Regions from separate parts of the Paenarthrobacter nitroguajacolicus genome, predicted to be linked through region 2. Evidence: predicted binding sites of a transcription regulator. Region 2 holds the regulator's gene; each other region holds the start of a gene.
The links. The regulator HrcA, encoded in region 2, represses chaperone genes, less so after heat shock. The targets are predictions, from matches to a motif close to TTNGCACTCGNNNNNNNCGAGTGCNAA.
Positions count from the first base shown of each region.

Region 1: a site for HrcA is predicted at 4,379-4,405, ahead of KCX59_RS15490 (FmdB family zinc ribbon protein). Genes of this name have one in related genera too.
Region 3: a site for HrcA is predicted at 1,739-1,765, ahead of groES (co-chaperone GroES). Genes of this name have one in related genera too.

Region 1 covers NZ_CP073234.1:3,258,779-3,264,963, forward strand. Annotated here, with positions in the region: gene KCX59_RS15455 (hypothetical protein) at 1-22, shown strand, start outside; tRNA gene KCX59_RS15460 (tRNA-Ala) at 79-151, opposite strand; gene KCX59_RS15465 (SDR family oxidoreductase) at 189-998, opposite strand; gene KCX59_RS15470 (hypothetical protein) at 1,005-1,895, opposite strand; gene KCX59_RS15475 (GNAT family N-acetyltransferase) at 2,041-2,652, opposite strand; gene galU (UTP--glucose-1-phosphate uridylyltransferase GalU) at 2,664-3,599, opposite strand; gene KCX59_RS15485 (5-formyltetrahydrofolate cyclo-ligase) at 3,697-4,311, shown strand; gene KCX59_RS15490 (FmdB family zinc ribbon protein) at 4,466-4,735, shown strand; gene cpaB (Flp pilus assembly protein CpaB) at 4,801-5,598, shown strand; gene KCX59_RS15500 (ATP-binding protein) at 5,625-6,185, opposite strand, start outside.
Region 2 covers NZ_CP073234.1:2,570,305-2,576,489, forward strand. Annotated here, with positions in the region: gene KCX59_RS12210 (16S rRNA (uracil(1498)-N(3))-methyltransferase) at 1-139, opposite strand, end outside; gene dnaJ (molecular chaperone DnaJ) at 142-1,269, opposite strand; gene hrcA (heat-inducible transcriptional repressor HrcA) at 1,320-2,327, opposite strand; gene KCX59_RS12225 (DUF3097 domain-containing protein) at 2,520-3,371, shown strand; gene KCX59_RS12230 (DUF4870 domain-containing protein) at 3,494-3,907, shown strand; gene hemW (radical SAM family heme chaperone HemW) at 3,940-5,169, opposite strand; gene lepA (translation elongation factor 4) at 5,170-6,185, opposite strand, start outside.
Region 3 covers NZ_CP073234.1:3,287,405-3,293,589, forward strand. Annotated here, with positions in the region: gene groL (chaperonin GroEL) at 1-1,217, opposite strand, end outside; gene groES (co-chaperone GroES) at 1,302-1,598, opposite strand; gene KCX59_RS15580 (hypothetical protein) at 1,790-2,152, opposite strand; gene KCX59_RS15585 (class I SAM-dependent methyltransferase) at 2,220-3,449, shown strand; gene KCX59_RS15590 (shikimate 5-dehydrogenase) at 3,463-4,275, opposite strand; gene ykgO (type B 50S ribosomal protein L36) at 4,301-4,423, opposite strand; gene KCX59_RS15600 (GTP-binding protein) at 4,453-5,604, opposite strand; gene KCX59_RS15605 (glutamate--cysteine ligase) at 5,769-6,185, shown strand, end outside.

The DNA of each region.
Region 1 (6,185 bases), 690 kb from region 2:
CGGCACGCTGAACTGCCCCTAAAGCGATTGATGGGAACGTTCTTCGGCGATGCGGACCACCGAAGGCCAGAAAATCTGTGGAGCTAAGGAGATTCGAACTCCTGACCTCTTCGATGCGAACGAAGCGCTCTACCAACTGAGCTATAGCCCCTGAACCAAGCCTCAACTGCCCGACCGGTTTCCTTAGGCTACAAACTTTCCCTGCGCTTTTCCAACCACGACACGAACGTCTCCGTGCCATACGGCTGCTCGGAGTTCACGTTGTGTCCGGCGCGAAGAAATTCACCCATCCTTCCGGGCAAAGGCAGCTCAATAATCTTGCCCCTCGAGCCCACCACCGATTTCCATGACTCTGCCATCTCCCTCATTGCCAGGGTTTCCGGGCCCGCAATTGTCACCACGAGATGCTCGGCATGCGAGTTATCCCGCGATTCACCCACCGCTGCCTCAAGCAACGCCGCTGCAACATCTGCCGGCGCGATCGACTGGAGTCTGACGGCTTTGAAGGTGGGAATCAGCCTTACCTTTGCACCGGCCGTGAAAATCCTTGCCACCAAGCCATGGAACTGCGTTGACCGGACCACCACGGTCTTCAATGGCGACTCCGCGTACTTCCGTTCCTTGGCGGCTTTGGAGGCGTAGTAGGAAACGGAGCTGAGATCACAGTTGATAATGGACAGAGCCACAGCTTTGCGGACGCCAGCCAGGTGCGCCGCAGCAAGAAGCCTGGCGCCGCCGTCGGCGAACTGCTTTTGGGCTTTACCGAACTGTCCCTCAAGGCAATCAATGACGACGTCGGCTCCCGCCACCGCGGCCGCCAGGCCATCCCCTGAGGTCACGTCGCCGGCGAAGTACGTGGCGCCGTCGTGGTGCTTCGGTGAGCCGGCAGGCGGCACATTGCGGCTCAGGACCGAAACCTGGTACCCCGCTGAAAGGGCGAGCCGGACAAGCTCATGACCTACCTGGCCCGTGCCACCCGCAACGCACAGCGTTGTCACGTGTGGTTAGGCGCGTCGACGCTGCAGGACATCGTCCAAGTTGCTCAGAGCACTGTGGCCCTTGGCGGATGCGACTACGGCGGCCGCAACCTCAGCCTGTTCAACGTTCTGCTTCAGGACAGGCTTGCCCACAGGCTTTGGTGCTTCGGGCAGATCCAAGGGCTCTGGAGCCGGACGCGGTGCTTTGGCAGCAGCCACGTAAGTGGGCTTCGGGACCTCGACTGGCTGCCAGGAGGCACCCTTCGAATCCTTCGTATTCTGAGCAGATTTGTCTCCCGCGGCAATAGCCACGGCCAGCGCTGCCTGCCGCAGTTCCACCGCGGATAAGCGAGCAGCCTCACGGCTGGTGGCTTCGGCGTCGAAAACCGTGGTTTCCTTCGACTCCACAGCCGGTTCCTTCGGCAGGTATCGCGCAGGCGTCGGGATGGGCGAGGCCTGAGCAGCACGGCGGGCCCGGCGTTCGCGAAGATCCCGCAGGGCCAGCTTCCGCAGCGTTACGACGGCGAGCACCGCACCGATGAGCGACACCAGCGGCAACCAGACAGAACCGATCCCAAGAATTCGTAGGACTCCGGACACCGCAGCTGTCACCAGCAGGGCAAGACCTGCCAGGGCCAGTGTTAGCCGGGCATAGCGGATAGTGAATGGAGTAGTGGGTACCTTCCCGAGGGCGGGCTCGGCCGCGCGGGATTCCTGGGGCGACGCCGGTGCTTCGCTATGCATGGTCTCCATCGGTTTCTCCTGCTGAGGTGCCAAAGTCAGTACCACCCCTGCCTGCGTTTCGTCTGGTTCGTCATCAAAAGCCTCTGCTGGAACACCGGCCGTTTGGACTTGTTGCCGCCTGTTCCGCAGAACATAGGGCGCCACCCAGACCATCCACAGCGCAACAGTGACCACGAGTATCACTGAGCTGCTGAGAGGGAAGTCCACATTCAAAACCGTAGAAGCAAATCTTCGGGTGCGGCGGCATTGCGGCCGGTGTGTCGCCCGCGAGTCCGCAAATGATTGGAGATACGGGCAAAAAGGCCGATGACCTGCCCGTTTATCCTCTGAGCCACCGGCACAGAAGTCCCTCTGGAACTTCCTCGGAGGTCAGTGCAAAGGAGCGGTGGTCAGCCCATTCGCCGTTGATGTGCAGGTAGCGCTCCCTGTAACCTTCGTCGCGGAATCCAAGCTTCTCCACCACCCGCAAACTCGCTGAGTTCTCGGGGCGGATGTTGATTTCCATACGGTGCAGTCCCAGCACCCTGAAACAGTGGTCTGTGGCCATCGCAACCGCTGTGGGAGCGATGCCGTGCCCGGCACGGTCCTTATCAACCCAATATCCGAGGGTGGCCATCATGGCCGACCCCCAAACGATCGATGAAACCGTCAGTTGCCCGACGATTTTCGGCTCACCAAAGCCATCGGTTCGCTCAACAATGAGGAATGGCAGGGCGGTGGACTGACGGGCTTGTTCATTCAAGGAACCCACCATTTGGCGGTAGCTGGGGAGGCGCCCACCCGGTGCCGGGTTGGACGCCTCCCATGGCGCGAGCCACTCGCTGTTCCGCGAACGGACTTCGGACCATTCCCGCTTGTCGCGGTAACGGATAGGCCGAAGCAGCAGGTCTCCGCTTTCCAGCGTCACCGGCCAGATCGCGGAGCCGTACATCATGAGTTTGTTTATTTGGGAAGAGCGGCTGTGAAGTTGGGCAGCCACTCGCGAAGCTCAGGACCGAGGTCTTCACGCTCGCAGGCAAGCTCGATGCAGGCCTTGAGGTAGCTGAGCTTGTCACCGGTATCGTAGCGACGGCCGCGGAAGACAACGCCGTAGACGCCATAGCCTTCGCCCTCGCCGGCAGCGAGAACCTCGAGGGCGTCTGTCAGCTGGATCTCTCCACCGCGTCCGGGTGCAGTCTTCTCCAGGACGTCGAACACGGCCGGGTGCAGGACGTAGCGCCCGATCACAGCAAGGTTGGACGGGGCCTCTTCCGGAGAAGGCTTCTCGACGAGCTGCTTGATGCGCACGTAGCCGTCCTCGCCATTGTCCTCAACATCAGCGCAACCATAAGCACTGATCTTGGACGGCTCCACCTCAATAAGGGCAACCACGGAACCGCCGGTCTTCTGCTGGACAGCGATCATTTCGCTTAGCAGGTCCTCGCGGGCATCGATCAGGTCATCGCCCAGCAGAACGGCGAAGGGCTCGTAGCCAACATGCTGCTTTGCACGAAGGACTGCGTGGCCCAGGCCGTTCGGGTCACCCTGGCGGACGTAATGAATGTCGCCGAGGTTGGTGGCGGATTGGATGGCCTCAAGCTTGGCGGTGTCGCCCTTTTCAGCCAAGGTGGCTTCCAGAGCGGGCACGCGGTCAAAATGGTCTTCCAGCGCGCGCTTGCTGCGCCCCGTGATCATCAGGACGTCGTGCAGGCCCACCTTGACTGCTTCTTCGACCACATACTGGATGGCGGGCTTGTCCACCACGGGCAGCATTTCCTTCGGCATCGCCTTGGTGGCGGGAAGGAACCGGGTGCCAAGGCCCGCTGCGGGGATGACGGCCTTACGGACAGCGTTGTTTTCTAGAGTCACCGGACTAATGTAACGGAAGGAACACATCATAGGCTAAACCCCTCGCCGCGGCGGGACGCACATTTCGTCTTGGTAGCGGACAGCCCCTGCTCTTCAGCGAGCGGGGAGAACCTCAGATTGGACACATATGGCATCCAAGGAAGACATCCGCAGCAGTCGGCGGCTGCACCGGCGGACACTCACTCCGGAGCACATAGCAACTGCTGGCGAGTCGCTTGCGCGGCATGGGACAGCCTGGGCAGCGGAGCTCTCCCCCGGCGGCGCAGCCACCTTTGCTGTGTACCTTGGCGTCGCCTTCGAGCCGCCCACTATCCCCCTCATCGAGTCCCTGCACGAGGCCGGGCATCAAGTGCTGCTGCCTGTTTGCGAGCCTGGCCGGCTACTGAGTTGGGTGTATTGGACGCCTTCCACGGCCTTTGTCAGGTCCGCCTATGCGCCCATAGACGAACCGGAGGGTGAACGCTTGGAAAGCACCGTGATTGCCAAAGCTGCCGGGATCTTCATGCCCGCCACAGCCGTGGATCGGGACGGAAACCGCATTGGCCAAGGCGGTGGCTACTACGACCGGCTTCTCCAAGGCCTCGATGCTGCCGGCCAGCGGCCGCCCACCATCGCAGTGGTGTACGACGACGATTTGTTGCCTTCAGGCTCGATTCCCGCCGAGGCATTTGATCGCCCGGTACGCCAGGTGCTGACCCCGTCGGGTGTCGTCCAACTCCACGACGGACCGGAGCCCGGCTGACAGCCTTGTCCCGGCAAGTGCGGTCCGGCACATCCGCTGGTACACCAGACAGGGACCAATGATAGAATTAGCACTCAGGCCCTGCGACTGCTAAGGCGGACATTCTCCGCCGGTGTTGCACAGGACCTGAACTTTGTCCTGAAGGAGGAACTCAGTGCCCACATACGCATACGCCTGCAAAGACTGTGACCATGCCTTTGACATCGTCCAGTCCTTTTCTGACAGCTCCTTGACGGAGTGCCCCGAATGCAAGGGCGCGCTTCGCAAGAAGTTCAACAGCGTTGGCGTCGTTTTCAAGGGCTCCGGGTTCTACCGGACTGATTCCCGCGATGCCAAGGGCAGCACGGTTTCGGCCGCACCAGCTTCACCCGCCGCTCCGGCGGCCCCGGCAGCAGCACCCGCAACTGCAGCCGCAGCCAGCTAAAAGGTTTTCCACATAAGGCACCGGACCGCTGTTTGCGGCCCGGTGCGACTGGCTAACGTGGCGGGATGTCATCTTCCTCCCGCAGAGCCCTCATTGCCCGCGCCGAGCGGTCAGCAGCAGCCGCCGGTGACTGGCCGCCGCTGAACCGCTCTCCTGCCCGACCATCCCGTTCCCGAGCCGGAGACACCTCGCGGTTCAGCCGCCGTCCAAGAGGTCATGTCGGTCAGCGGGGCGGATTTGGATCATGGATTTCACGCAACCGCCGCTTGGCCGTTGCGCTCCTGCTGTGCGTGGCTGCCGGCATCGCCGTCCAGCAACTCACTCCTGCGTCTGAGCAGCGCGTGAGCATCGTGGTAGCAGCCCGCGACCTGCCGACAGGTAGCAGCCTCACAGAATCTGATTTCACCAGCGTTGGAGTGCCGCCCGATCTCGCGATTACCGGATCGGTGCATAGTATCGGCACCCTTGTTGGCCGTCAGCTTGCTTCCCCCCTCCGCAGGGGGCAGATACCTACGGAGGCCAGCCTGCTGGGCCCGGGACTCCTGACGGGCGCACCCGTGGGCTCGGCAGCGGTCCCACTCAGGATGGCTGATCCCTCATCCATCCAGCTTCTCTCCCCCGGCCAGCTGGTTACAGTGGTCCTTACCGCGGCGGGCTCCTATGACGAGGCCCGGCAAAGCCAGGTTCTTGCGGGCCCGGTGCCCGTTCTATGGACATCAGCCCAAGGCGGCAAGCCCGGCGAATGGCTGGGGACAAGTGATACCGACGGCTTGGTAGTGGTGGCCGCCGATCCCCAACAAGCAGAAAAGCTTGCCGGCGCATCAACGCAAGGCAAGCTCTTCTTTGTTTTAGTCAGCCCATAGTGCGTGGGTCTGCTGCCGGATGGAGCTCATCCCCAATGCGGGGGCTTCTGTTCCTTCAGCCACTGTTCATGGTCGTAGCCGGAGTCGTCGCCCCATCGCCGGGGATCATCCTCTGCGGCCTTCGTAGGAAGAATTCCGTTGGAGGCTGTCTTAGCTGCCGTGGCCTTGGCATCCGCGGCTTCTTCAGTGGCATCGTTGACCGGCTCGCCGGAGTCCTGCGCGGCGCGGTCTTCTGTGCCTGTTTCCTGATCCATCAGTGGTGCTTCTTTCCCATTCTCCGCGTAGCCTTTGGTCGCGGCGACGCCATGTTCTTCACGGGCAACGGCCTGAGCTTCGCCGTCTGCATGGACGGCGGAGCCCTGGTCCACCCTCTGGTCTTCATTGCCCGGATTCAATTGTTCACCATCCGAATGCAGGAAGCCATGGTGGGCAGAAGCGGACTGGGCGATGTGGTTCTCAAGCCCCAGGTACGAACCGATCCGGTCAGCGCAGGAGGACGGATCCGTGAACACTTCGATCGTCCAAAGCGACATGTAGCGCCAGCCCATACGCTCAAGCAACTGCGGCCGCAACCGGCTCCGTTCACG
Region 2 (6,185 bases):
CTATATCAACGGGCTCGCCCGCGGCCAGGCGTTTGACCGTTACAGCATGCCGGGCCTCGGGACCCTCGAGCACGAATGTGGAACCGGGGATCACCTGGCCGAGGCTGCCCGCGGCTGTGAAGAAAACGGGGTTGCTCACCGCTACAGGTTACCGAGCTTGTCCCGCAGCTTCGCGAACATGCCCCCGCTTGCCACAAGCTTTCCTTCGGTGAACTGCTCATTGCGCAGCTTGGCGAGCTGCTGCAAGAGTTCTTCCTGGGCTGGGTCGAGCTTGCTTGGCGTCTCTACGTGCAGGTGAACCTTGAGGTCGCCTCGTCCGTAACCACGGAGGTGCGTGACGCCCATGCCGCGGAGGGTAATGATTTCGCCCGACTGCGTGCCTGCCTTCACGTCGATATCCTGTGCGCCGTCGAAGGTGTCCAGCTGCAGCTCGGTGCCAAGTGCCGCCGCCGTCATGGGGACGCTCAGTGTGGCATGAAGGTCGTCGCCTTCACGCATGAACATGGAATCGTTGTTGACCCGAATTTCTACATAGAGATCACCGGCAGGACCACCTGCGGGACCTGCTTCGCCCTGCCCGGACAACTGGATGCGCGTCCCGGTTGCGACGCCTGCCGGTACCTTGATGGTGAGGGAACGGCGGCTGCGGATTCGGCCCTGTCCGTTGCACTCGTTGCAGGGGTCCTTGATGACCGTGCCGAAGCCTTCGCAGGAACCACAAGGCGCGGTGGTCATGACCTGACCGAGAATGGAGCGGACAGCCCGCTGTACCTGGCCGCTACCACCGCAAATGTCGCAGCGTTCCGGGTGGGTGCCCGGGCGGCAGCAGCTGCCGTCACAGGTGGGGCAAACCACGGCAGTGTCCACTTCAAGCTTCTTGTTGACGCCGAACACGGCGTCCTTCAGGTCGATGCGGACGCTGATGAGTGCGTCCTGGCCGCGACGGACACGCGAGGCTGGTCCACCGTGGCCGCCACCGCCCCCAAAGAAGGTGTCGAAGATGTCCTGGAACGCGAAACCCTGGCCGGAGTAGCCGCCACCGAAACCGTTGTCGGTGCCGTTCTCATTGCCGGTGGCATCGTAGACCCGGCGCTTCTGGGGGTCGGACAACACTTCGTAAGCGTGGGTCACGGCCTTGAACTGTTCCGCGACATCTTCACCGGGGTTTACGTCGGGGTGCAGTTTCCGCGCCAACTTGCGGTACGCCTTTTTGATCTCTTCCCCGGTGGCTTCCGGCGAGACTCCCAAAACGTCATAGTGGCTGCTCAAAGTCGGTATCTCTTCCTTGTTGTACTGCGGATGTTTCCTCGGACCGGTTTTCAGCCGCCGAGAATGCGGGAAAGGTAACGGGCCACGGCGCGTACTGCTGCCATGGTGGTGGGGTAGTCCATGCGTGTCGGACCGAGAATCCCCACCTTGGCCCCGGAGCCATAGCCGGTAGCCACGACGGACGCCTCAGCCAAGCCGTCGTACGGATTTTCGCGTCCAATGCTCACGGTTACGCCCCGGGGATCATCCCCCATGTCAGACAACAACCGAAGCATGACAACCTGTTCCTCGAGTGCCTCCAGCACGGGACCGATGCTCAATGGGAAATCCACATTGGAGCGGGCCAGGTTGGCCGTTCCTGCCATCAGGATGCGCTCTTCGCGGCTGGTGTCACTGAGTGATTGCAGCCCCTGAGCCAACGTCTGCGCCAGGCTGCGGAGCTCCGGCGGGCACAGGGCGACTACCGATGGCAGCACCTGCGGCAAAAGAGCCATCTGGGTGGCTGCGATGCTGCCGAGGAAGCGGGACCTCAGGAGCATCAGCGCCTCGTTGCTCACGTCAGAGCCGGCGTCGATGACCTTCTGCCCAACGCTGCCCGTATCCGCAATGAGGACCACAAGCACCTGCTTTGGGGCCAACAGGACGAATTCCACGTGCCGGACCAGCGCGCGATTGGAATGGGGATACTGCACCACGGCCACCTGGTTGGTCAGCTGCGACAGAAGCCTCACTGTGCGCTCCAGGATGTCATCAACATCATCCGGGCCCTCAAGCAACGAGTGGATGGCCCTGCGCTCGGCGGCCGAAAGCGGCTTGACCTGGGAAATTCGGTCAACGAATAAGCGGTAGCCCTTGTCTGTTGGGATTCGGCCTGCGCTGGTGTGGGGTGCCGCGATGAGGCCTTCCTCTTCCAAGACAGCCATGTCGTTCCTGATGGTGGCACTGGAAACGCCAAGATGGTGCCGTTCCACGAGGGCCTTTGATCCAACAGGCTCCCTGGAATGCACGTAATCCTCAACGATGGCACGCAGCACCTCAAGCTTGCGCGGCTCACTCATTGCTCCACCTCCTGACGACTGCCTTGGTCCCTACGACCGGTCAACGCGGGATCTCAATCGGACCACCACACTTAGCACTCAACATGCCCAAGTGCTAACAAGTCTAGTATGAGCCACCCCGTTGCTAGCATTGAAACCTCGCGCGGCCGCCTTCGGCCCGCGCCAAAAACCAGCACAAAAGGTAGGAATCCCTTGGCTTTCGACAATTGGGGCCCGCAGGATCTGTCCGCTCCTGGCAAAAAACAGCTGCCGGAAGTGGCCGTACAGCGGGGAATGGTCCTCGAAGACGTGCAGTCGGGCTGGGTGGGCGAAGTCACCCGTGTTGAGAAATCAGGCGGAATGCACGTTGTCTCCCTTGAAGACAGGCGCGGAAAGACCAAGTCGTTCCAGTTGGGATTCGGGTTCCTTCTGGAAGGGCAGGCAATCCGGCTGATGCCTCCTGCTGCCCGCCCTGCCGCCTCTGCCGCCCCTTCCACCCGGACAGCCTCCGGATCCGTGAGGGTACAGGGCCAACGTGCCCAGGTGGCCAAGGCGAGCCGCGTCTGGGTGGAAGGAAAACACGACGCCGAGCTCGTCGAGAAGGTTTGGGGTGACGATCTCCGCGTGGAAGGCATCGTCGTGGAGCCATTGCATGGCGTAGACGACCTGAAGTCGGCCATCGCTGCCTTCAACCCCGGGCCGGGTCGCCGACTCGGCATCTTGGTGGACCACCTTGTCCCCGGGTCCAAAGAGTCGCGCATCGCAGCCGAGGCAATGACGGTACCCGGAGCGGCAGGAAACGTTTTGATTGTCGGCCACCCCTACGTGGACGTCTGGCAGGCCATCCGGCCAAAGGTCCTGGGCATCGAGGCTTGGCCTGCCGTACCCCGGGGGATCGATTGGAAGACAGGAATCCTCACGGCCTTCGGCTGGCCCCACGAGACCGCGGAGGACATAGGCTTGGGCTGGCAGCGGCTACTCGGGGCAGTTCGCACCTATGCCGACCTTGAAGCATCTCTTCTGGGCCGCGTTGAAGAAGTCATCGATTTCCTGACGGTTCCCTGAGCCACGGTCCATGAGCTATCAGCAACTACCGTGTCAACGGGGCGTTGGTCCCCGAAAGTACCTTGGGGCCGGTATTCTGGGACAGCAATACCGCAGCATCTTTACAGCAAAGGGAAGACACCGTGGCAGATAACGCTCCTGAAGAACCGGGCAGCGCCGCAGGCCGGCCCCAGTACCATGGCGCGCCTGCCAACGCACTCCCGTTGACGGCCAGCGAAGACAGGCAGTGGGCTACCTTGGCCCACTTTGGCGGCATCCTGGGGTGCCTGCCATCCCTTCTGATCTACTTGATTTTCCGGGATCGCGGGCCGTTCACCGCGCAGGAATCCAAAGAGGCGCTGAACTTCACGTTGCCTCCCACCATCGCCGCAGTGCTGGCCAACATTCTGGTGCTGCTGCCGGTTGTGGGCAACATCTTTGCCGTGATCGCCACCGCCATCTGGGTGGCCCTCACGTGCTTCTCCGTCTCGGCGGGAATCCGCGTAAACCACGGGCAACCCCACCGTTACAAGGTCAACCTGCGCTGGATTAAGTAGCCCCCGCCTGCCAATTCGGGCGGGCACTGCGGTCAGTCCGGAAGAATCCTGCGGACTACGGCGTCGGCCAACAGCCGCCCCTTCAGAGTGAGGACAAGCCGGCCCTTGAACGCCTGGACGGGGTCCACCAGCTCGTCAGCAATCAGCCCGGCCATCGCATGGCGCCCGATCGCGTCCAAGGCATCCACGGACAGCCCCGTTCCGAGCCGCGCTTCAAGCATGATGCGCTCAACCTCACGGGTTTCGGCGTCAAGGGTTTCCCGGCCGGCAGCCGGCGAGCTTCCTGCAGCCAACCGTCCCGCATAGGCAGTGGGGTGCTTGACGTTCCACCACCGGACACCGCCCACGTGGGAGTGCGCTCCGGGGCCGATGCCCCACCAGTCATCCCCGCGCCAGTAGGCAAGATTGTGCCGGCAGGCCTGTTCCGGCGTTCGGGACCAATTGCTGACCTCGTACCAGTTCAGACCTGCCTGGGAGATCATTTTGTCTGCCAGCTCGTATTTAGCGGCGTGGTCGTCGTCATCGATTCCGGGGACTTCGCCGCGACGGATCTGGGCGGCAAGTTTCGTGCCGTCTTCGACGATCAATGCATAGGCGCTGATGTGATCAGGCTGGTACGAGAGTGCAGTTTCGAGTGACAGCTGCCAGTCCGCCATGGATTCCCCGGGCGTGCCGTAGATGAGGTCCAGGCTCACTGCAAGGCCGGCTTCACGTGCCCACTGCACCACTAGTGGCACGCGGCTTGGCGTATGGGTGCGGTCCAGTACTTTCAGAACGTGTGGGACTGCGGATTGCATGCCGAACGAGACCCGGGTGAATCCGGCGTCAGCCAGCACCTTCAGGGATTCAGGCGTTACCGAATCGGGATTGGCCTCCGTTGTCACCTCGGCCCCGGGCTCCAAGCCCCACTGGTCGACGGCGGCGCGCAGGATCCGCGCCAGGTCTTCCGCCGGGAGGAGCGTGGGAGTACCACCACCAAAGAAAACAGTGCTGAGGGGACGCCGAGGCAAACCCGAAGCGTCCAAGGCCAACGCCGCGAAGTCGAGCTCAGATACCGCCGTAGTAGCGTAGGCATCCTGCGAGGCCCCACCGCCAAGCTCGGTGGCCGTATAGGTATTGAAGTCACAGTAGCCGCAGCGAACGGCGCAAAACGGGATATGGACGTAGAGCCCGAAATTACGGTGCTCGACGCCGGCCAACACCTGCGGAGGCAAAATGCCATCCGCAGGTGCAGGGTCGCCCAGAGGTAGGACGCTGGGCATTTACTTCTTGGCCTTGTCCTTGGACTCGTCAGTGGTCAGGGCAGCGATGAATGCCTCTTGGGGCACCTCCACGCGGCCCACCATCTTCATGCGCTTCTTGCCTTCCTTCTGCTTTTCCAGCAGTTTGCGCTTACGGGTGATGTCACCGCCATAGCACTTGGCAAGAACGTCCTTGCGGATGGCCCGGATGCTTTCGCGGGCAATGATGCGTGATCCGATGGCGGCCTGAATGGGCACCTCGAACTGCTGCCTGGGAATAAGCTCACGGAGCTTCCCCGTCATCATCACACCGTAGGCGTAGGCCTTGTCACGGTGGGTGATGGCGCTGAATGCGTCCACTTGTTCACCTTGGAGCAGGATGTCCACCTTGACGAGGTCGGCCACCTGCTCGCCGTCGGCCTTCCAGTCCAGCGAGGCGTAGCCGCGCGTCTTGGACTTCAGGAGGTCGAAGAAATCGAACACGATTTCGGCCAGCGGGATCCAGTAGCGGAGCTCCACGCGATCCTCGGACAAGTAGTCCATGCCGCGCATTTGGCCGCGGCGGCTTTGGCAGAGTTCCATGATGGAACCAACAAACTCGTTGGGTGCCAGGATGGTGGCGGACACCATGGGTTCGCGGACCTCGGAGATCTTGCCCGTGGGGTACTCGCTGGGGTTGGTGACGTGGATGACCTTCTTGTCCTCCAGTGTCACCTCGTACTCCACGTTGGGAGCCGTGGAGATAAGGTCCAGGTTGTATTCACGCTCGAGGCGTTCACGCGTGATCTCGAGGTGAAGCAACCCAAGGAACCCAACACGGAAACCGAAGCCCAGCGCTGCCGACGTCTCGGGCTCGTAAACCAGCGCGGCGTCGTTGAGCATCAGCTTTTCGAGGGCGTCACGGAGTACCGGGTAATCCGTTCCGTCCAGCGGGTAGAGACCCGAGAAGACCATAGGCTTGGCGTCCGCGTAACCGCTGAGCGACTCCGATGCCGGCTTGGCCAGGTTGGTGACCGTATCGCCGACCTTGGACTGGC
Region 3 (6,185 bases), 720 kb from region 2:
TCTTCGAGGGCTGCACGCGTGGAGGAAACAGCGTCCTCGATGCGGTGCTTCTTTTCTTTCAGCTCAACCTCGGTGGCTGCGCCAACCTTGATCACGCCGATGCCGCCGGCCAGCTTGGCCAGGCGTTCCTGCAGCTTTTCCTTGTCCCAGTCGGAGTCCGTCCGGGTAAGCTCAGCACGCAGCTGCGCCACGCGGTCGGCAACGTCCTGGGCCGTGCCGGCGCCGTCAACGATGGTGGTGTTGTCCTTTGTCACCGTGATACGGCGAGCGGTACCAAGTACCTCGAGGCCAACGCTGTCCAGGGTCAGGCCGAGGTCCGGGGAAACAACCTGGGCGCCCGTGAGCGTCGCGATGTCCTGGAGCATGGCCTTGCGGCGGTCGCCGAAGCCCGGAGCCTTGACGGCAACAACGTTGAGCGTGCCGCGGATACGGTTGACGATCAGCGTGGAGAGGGCTTCGCCTTCGATGTCTTCAGCAATGATGAAGAGCGGCTTGTTGGCCTGCAGGGCCTTTTCCAGCAGCGGCAGGAAGTCCTGCAGCGAGGAGATCTTGCCCTGGTTGATCAGGATGAGGGCGTCTTCAAGAACTGCTTCCTGGCGCTCTGCGTCGGTGACGAAGTACGGGGAAAGGTAGCCCTTGTCGAACTGCATGCCCTCGGTGAGCACCAGTTCGGTCTGGGTGGTGGAGGATTCTTCAATGGTGATGACACCATCCTTGCCAACCTTGCCGAACGCCTCGGCCAGCAGTTCGCCAACCTCGTCGCTCTGCGCGGAGATGGCTGCGACGCTGGCAACCTGGGTGCCTTCGACTTCGCGGGCGTTCTCCAGGAGGCGGGCTGCGATGGCTTCGACGGAAACCTCGATGCCGCGCTTGATCTCGCCAGGAGCGGCGCCGGCAGCAACGTTGCGGAGGCCCTCCTTGACCAGGGCCTGTGCCAGCACGGTGGCCGTGGTGGTGCCGTCGCCGGCGACATCGTTGGTCTTGGTTGCTACTTCCTTGGCCAGCTGTGCGCCAAGGTTCTCGTAGGGGTCGTCAAGCTCAACTTCGCGGGCGATGGTCACACCGTCGTTGGTGATCGTGGGAGCGCCCCACTTCTTGTCCAGCACGACGTTGCGGCCGCGCGGGCCAAGCGTCACCTTGACAGTGTTGGCGAGCTTGTCGATACCGGCCTCAAGAGACCGGCGGGCAGCATCGTTAAAAGCAAGCTGCTTTGCCATGGTTGTGTCCTTTCAAGACAGAAAACCCGCACCGCTGACGGTCGGAATGATTCCAACGCGGCGGCGGTGCGGGGCTCCAGGAAGTTACTTTACGACGATCGCAAGGACGTCGCGGGCGGACAGAACGAGGTACTCGTTGCCGCCGGTCTTGACTTCGGTTCCACCGTACTTGGAGTAGATGACGACGTCGCCAACAGCTACGTCAACCGGTACGCGGTTGCCGTTGTCATCGAAGCGGCCGGGGCCGATTGCAACAACTTCGCCTTCCTGCGGCTTCTCCTGTGCGGAGTCCGGAATTACCAGGCCGGAAGCCGTGGTCTGCTCTGCTTCGAGCGGGCGAACAACAATACGATCCTCAAGAGGCTTAATCGAGACCGACACTCGGACTCTCCTTTTCATGAGCTGATTCATGGACTAAGAACTAGGGTGCCGGAGCGTACAACCGTCGTCGCGGTGCCGGAAGACGCTTGGCGTGATTAGCACCCTCCGGGGGAGAGTGCTAACAAGACTCTATGTAAGCGTTAGCACTCGGTCAAGGCGAGTGCCAGAATTTCGTCATGAGTGAACCTCCGTCACCGGCCGGTGAGGTCGTCCAGGTCGTAGTCTTCGCCGTCGTCGTCCTCGTCCAGCGGAGCGTTGCCGCGGTTCAGATACAGCACTACGGCAGCGGCAAGAGCTACGACACCGGAGATCACCAAGGTGATGATTCCACCGGTTCTGGCGCCGCTGTAGAGTTCGCGGATGCCCCGCGCTTCTTCGGTGGCGTCGTTAACGCTCTTGCCGGCGACAGAGTAGGTGGCGGCATTGAAGGAATCCAGCGCGAAGATAATGATGAGCAGGCCGACGCAAACCACCGCGATCACTGCCCCCGCTATCAGGGCCGGACGAGCGAACTTTGTCATGGTGGAGTGATGCGGGGCTGCGTTGTCTTCCATGAAAACAACCCTATCGGGCTGATTCGGCGGTCACGTTGTCAAGCACCGCGCCGTTAGGCTTGATCCCATGCCTCACGCACCGCAGGAACAGATCGCGCCCTTGCTGACAACTGAAGGATGGGAACTTCTTGCCTCCTTGGGGCCCTACCGGGAAGCCGACTCTTTCAGCGTCAATGCCGAGCTCCGGAAAGCGGGCCACTCCCCCGAACTCGTGGCCGCGGTCCTCACGCAATCCCGCCTGCGGACACGTGCCGAGGCCAAGTTCGGCGAGTTCGCCCGGCAGATGCTTTTCACTCAAGCGGGACTGGAGCAGGCAACGCGCTTGAACGTCGCGGCCCGGCACGCCGAGCGTTTCGCGAAGGCGGGCATCCCGCACGTTGCCGACCTCGGCTGCGGCCTTGGTGCCGATTCCATGGCGATGGCTTCCATGGACATTTCGGTGACCGCCGTTGAGATGGATGAAACCACTGCCGCCTGCGCCACGATCAACCTCATGCCATTCCCGCACGCCACTGTGGTGCACTCGGATGCCACGTCCGTGGAACTTGACGGGATCGACGGTGTGTGGCTGGATCCTGCCCGGCGAACCACGTCCACCTCCGGAACCAAGCGGATCTGGGACCCTGAAGCGTTCTCTCCCCCGTTATCCTTCGTTGAACGCCTGGCAGCCACCGGTCGAGCAATCGGCGTCAAAATGGGTCCCGGCATCCCCCATGATTCCGTGCCGTCAGGCTGCGAGGCCCAATGGGTCTCAGTGGGCGGCGATGTTACCGAAGTGACCTTATGGTTCAACGCAGTGGCCCGCCCCGGCGTGCGTCGCGCAGCGCTGGTTATCGGCAGCCAAGGCGCCGCTGAAATCACCAGCGGTGCGGATTTCGACGGCGGCCCGGTAGCCGCCGTCGGACCTGTCGAGGGCTTCCTCTACGAACCCGATGGGGCGGTGATCCGGGCAGGGCTGGTGGCCGACGTCGCAGAACGCCTCAGTGGGCATCTGGTGGACGAGCACATCGCCTACATCTGCGCCCCCGAGCTGCATGACACCCCGTTCGCCCGTGCCTACAAAGTGCTTGAAGTGATGCCCTACAACGTCAAGGCGCTCAAGGCATGGGTGAAGAACAACGGCGTCACGGTGCTGGATATCAAGAAGCGCGGCACGGCAGTGACCCCGGAAGAGCTGCGGAAGCAACTACTTCCCGCCAAACCCATCAAGGGCAAGGATGCGAAAACAGCCACCTTGGTCCTCACCCGGATCGGCGAGGAAAGAGTGGCTGTTGTCGTGGAGCCAGTGACGGCCTGATGTGTCACAAGAGCTAGCGGCGGGAGAACTCCGAAGCTTCACGCACCTGCTCGGCGCTCGGACGCACGCCCGTGTACAGGACAAACTGCTCCTCGGCTTGGATAGCGATGACTTCGGCGCCCGTGATCACCTTCTTGTCAGCTCGCCGGGCAGCGGTGATGAGCGGCGTCTCCGACGGCAATGCCACGACGTCGAACACCACCTGGGCAGCGGAAATAGTGGCGTCATCGAAGGACTGGGCGGTTTCATCCGCACCTGCCATTCCCAACGGAGTGACGTTGATGATGAGGTCCGCGGTTGAGCCGTTGACGTCGTCCTGCCATCCGAAGCCGTAGAGGTCTGCGAGCGCACGACCGGCGCCCTCATTGCGTGCCACGATGGTCACGGCGGTGAACCCGGCGTCCCGAAGGGCTGCGGCTACGGCCTTGGCCATGCCGCCGGCACCGCGGAGCAGCACCGTGTGGCTGCTGGGAACCTGGTGGTCCTTCAGGAGCCGGGCGATCGCGATGTAGTCCGTGTTGTAGGCGGTGAGGACACCGTGGTTATTGACGATGGTATTCACCGAATCAATGGCTTTGGCTGACGGATCCATGACGTCAACCAGCGGGATGACAGCTTCCTTGTACGGCATGGACACCGCGGCGCCCCGGATCGGGAGGCCGCGGATGCCCGCCACCGCAAGGGTGATGTCCGCGGGGGCGAATGCCTTGTAGACAAAGTTCAGGCCGAGCAGATCGTACAGATAGTTGTGGAACCTGGTCCCGATATTGCTGGGCCGGGCCGCAAGCGAAATGCACAGGGACATGTCTTTGTTCAGGATTGGCATTCCCCTATTAAACAACGCCGTGAAGCTAGCCCTGCCGCGCCTTCATCCGCGGGTTGTTCTTGTTGATGACGAAGGTGCGTCCCCGCCTGCGCACGATCTGGGCGCCGGGGATCTTCTTGAGGGCACGCAGCGAATTCCTGACTTTCATAGTGTTTCTCCTTTGTGTGGGTGTTCGGTTTAGAGGGCGTCGCTGAGTTCCAGGGGGTCGTCCCAGACGCCGAAATCCTGCTCCATCTCCGCCTCCGTCAGTTGGCAGCCGTCCAGCAGATCGCTGATTTCCTGGGGATCAATGTCCTCCGACCTTCCGGTGATGGCCAGCACAGTTCCGCGGTCGCCATGGCTGGGGTGCCAGTCAAGGAGGGAGTCGACGTCGGCACCTGCCTTCCCCGGGCGCGCGAGGCCAGGCGCTGATTCAACAGTGTCAGCAAGCCACTTTCCGGTGCTTTCCAGCCACACACGCGGCCCGATTCCCTGGACGGCGATCCGCGTTTTAGGCGCCGACGCGATCCAGAGGCGGCCACGCAGCCAGTGCGTGCCGGCCGCCAGCTGTGGCAGCGCATCACGGAAGCGCCCAGGATGCAGTGGTCGACCCGCTTTCCGGAGCACCGTCCGGAAGGAACCTTTGGCTTCGCTGACGGGCACACGCACGACGCCGGGCCGGTTACGGGCCGCCGCTTCGGCGTCGTCGAAGCATCCCGGGCGGTAGTCGTCAGCCGCGCCAACAACTCCGGCATGGGACGCCAACTGGCCGAGTAATTCGACACCCAGCAGCCACTGGGCGGAGCCCTCGCGTGGCTCGCCGGTCAGCACGGCCCCCAGTCCGGGGTGCACCATCACGGTGTCCACCTGCCCGAACTCGCCGATCAGAAATTCCCCACTGGTGCGATCATCAGTGGGCATGGACGTGAATCCTGATTCAAACAACGTGTGACGATCCCAGATATGGTCGTCCAGGTCTACGGGGTCCAAGGCCAGCACGGCGTTGTCGATCACCGCCGTGCGGCTCAATCCACGCCGAAGCCCGGCAACAGCCATCCCTGCTGCGACGCCGGGTGGGAGGCCAAGGACAACGTGGTCGAAGCCGCATGAGCCGAGGCGTTCCGCCGTCGGGACAACATCCAACCTGACGGTGCAGCTAAGGCAACCATGCTCCAATACCGTGGTTTCGCGTTCGAATAACTGGCCGTTCCGATAGACGCGACGCAAGACCAGTGAACCATCCAGAAGATCGTGAAGGACCACAACGGAATTGGCGTGGGTCTGGCCGAGCCTGGCGGCGGCTGACTCCCGGCATTGGCTGTCCAGGGAACTGAGGACTGTAAGATGCATGCGTTGATTCTATTGCGAATCATTCTCATTAGCAAATGATAGTCGTTGTCTCCCGCTAGCCCCCAGCAGCCACCGGTGTTCCGGCTGCATTAGACTTGATCCGACCGCTGGCGGCCCCACAGCGGGGAACCGTGTCCGGCTGAGACAGACCATGAGGGGACTACGTGCAGATTGATTTTGCGCCATCCAGGCAATCGACACTGGGTGTGGAATGGGAGTTGGCGCTCGTCAATGCACGCACCGGGGAATTGGTATCAGTTGCCAACGATGTCCTGAAGGGCGTCGCCGCGAACCACCCCGACCTCAATGAGGACGACGAACACCCCCATATCAAGCGCGAACTGCTCCTCAACACCGTGGAACTGGTCACTGGCATTTGCGAGACCGTCAAGGATGCCAAGGAAGACCTCAGCCGATCCCTGGCCGCCGTCCGTGAAGTCACCGACCCTATGGGCGTGGAGGTCTTCTGCGCAGGCAGCCACCCGTTCAGCCCTCCCCTGCTCCAGCCCGTCACGGACAAGGAACGCTACGCCAAGCTGATCGAGCGGACCCAATGGTGGGGACGCCAGATGGTGATCTAC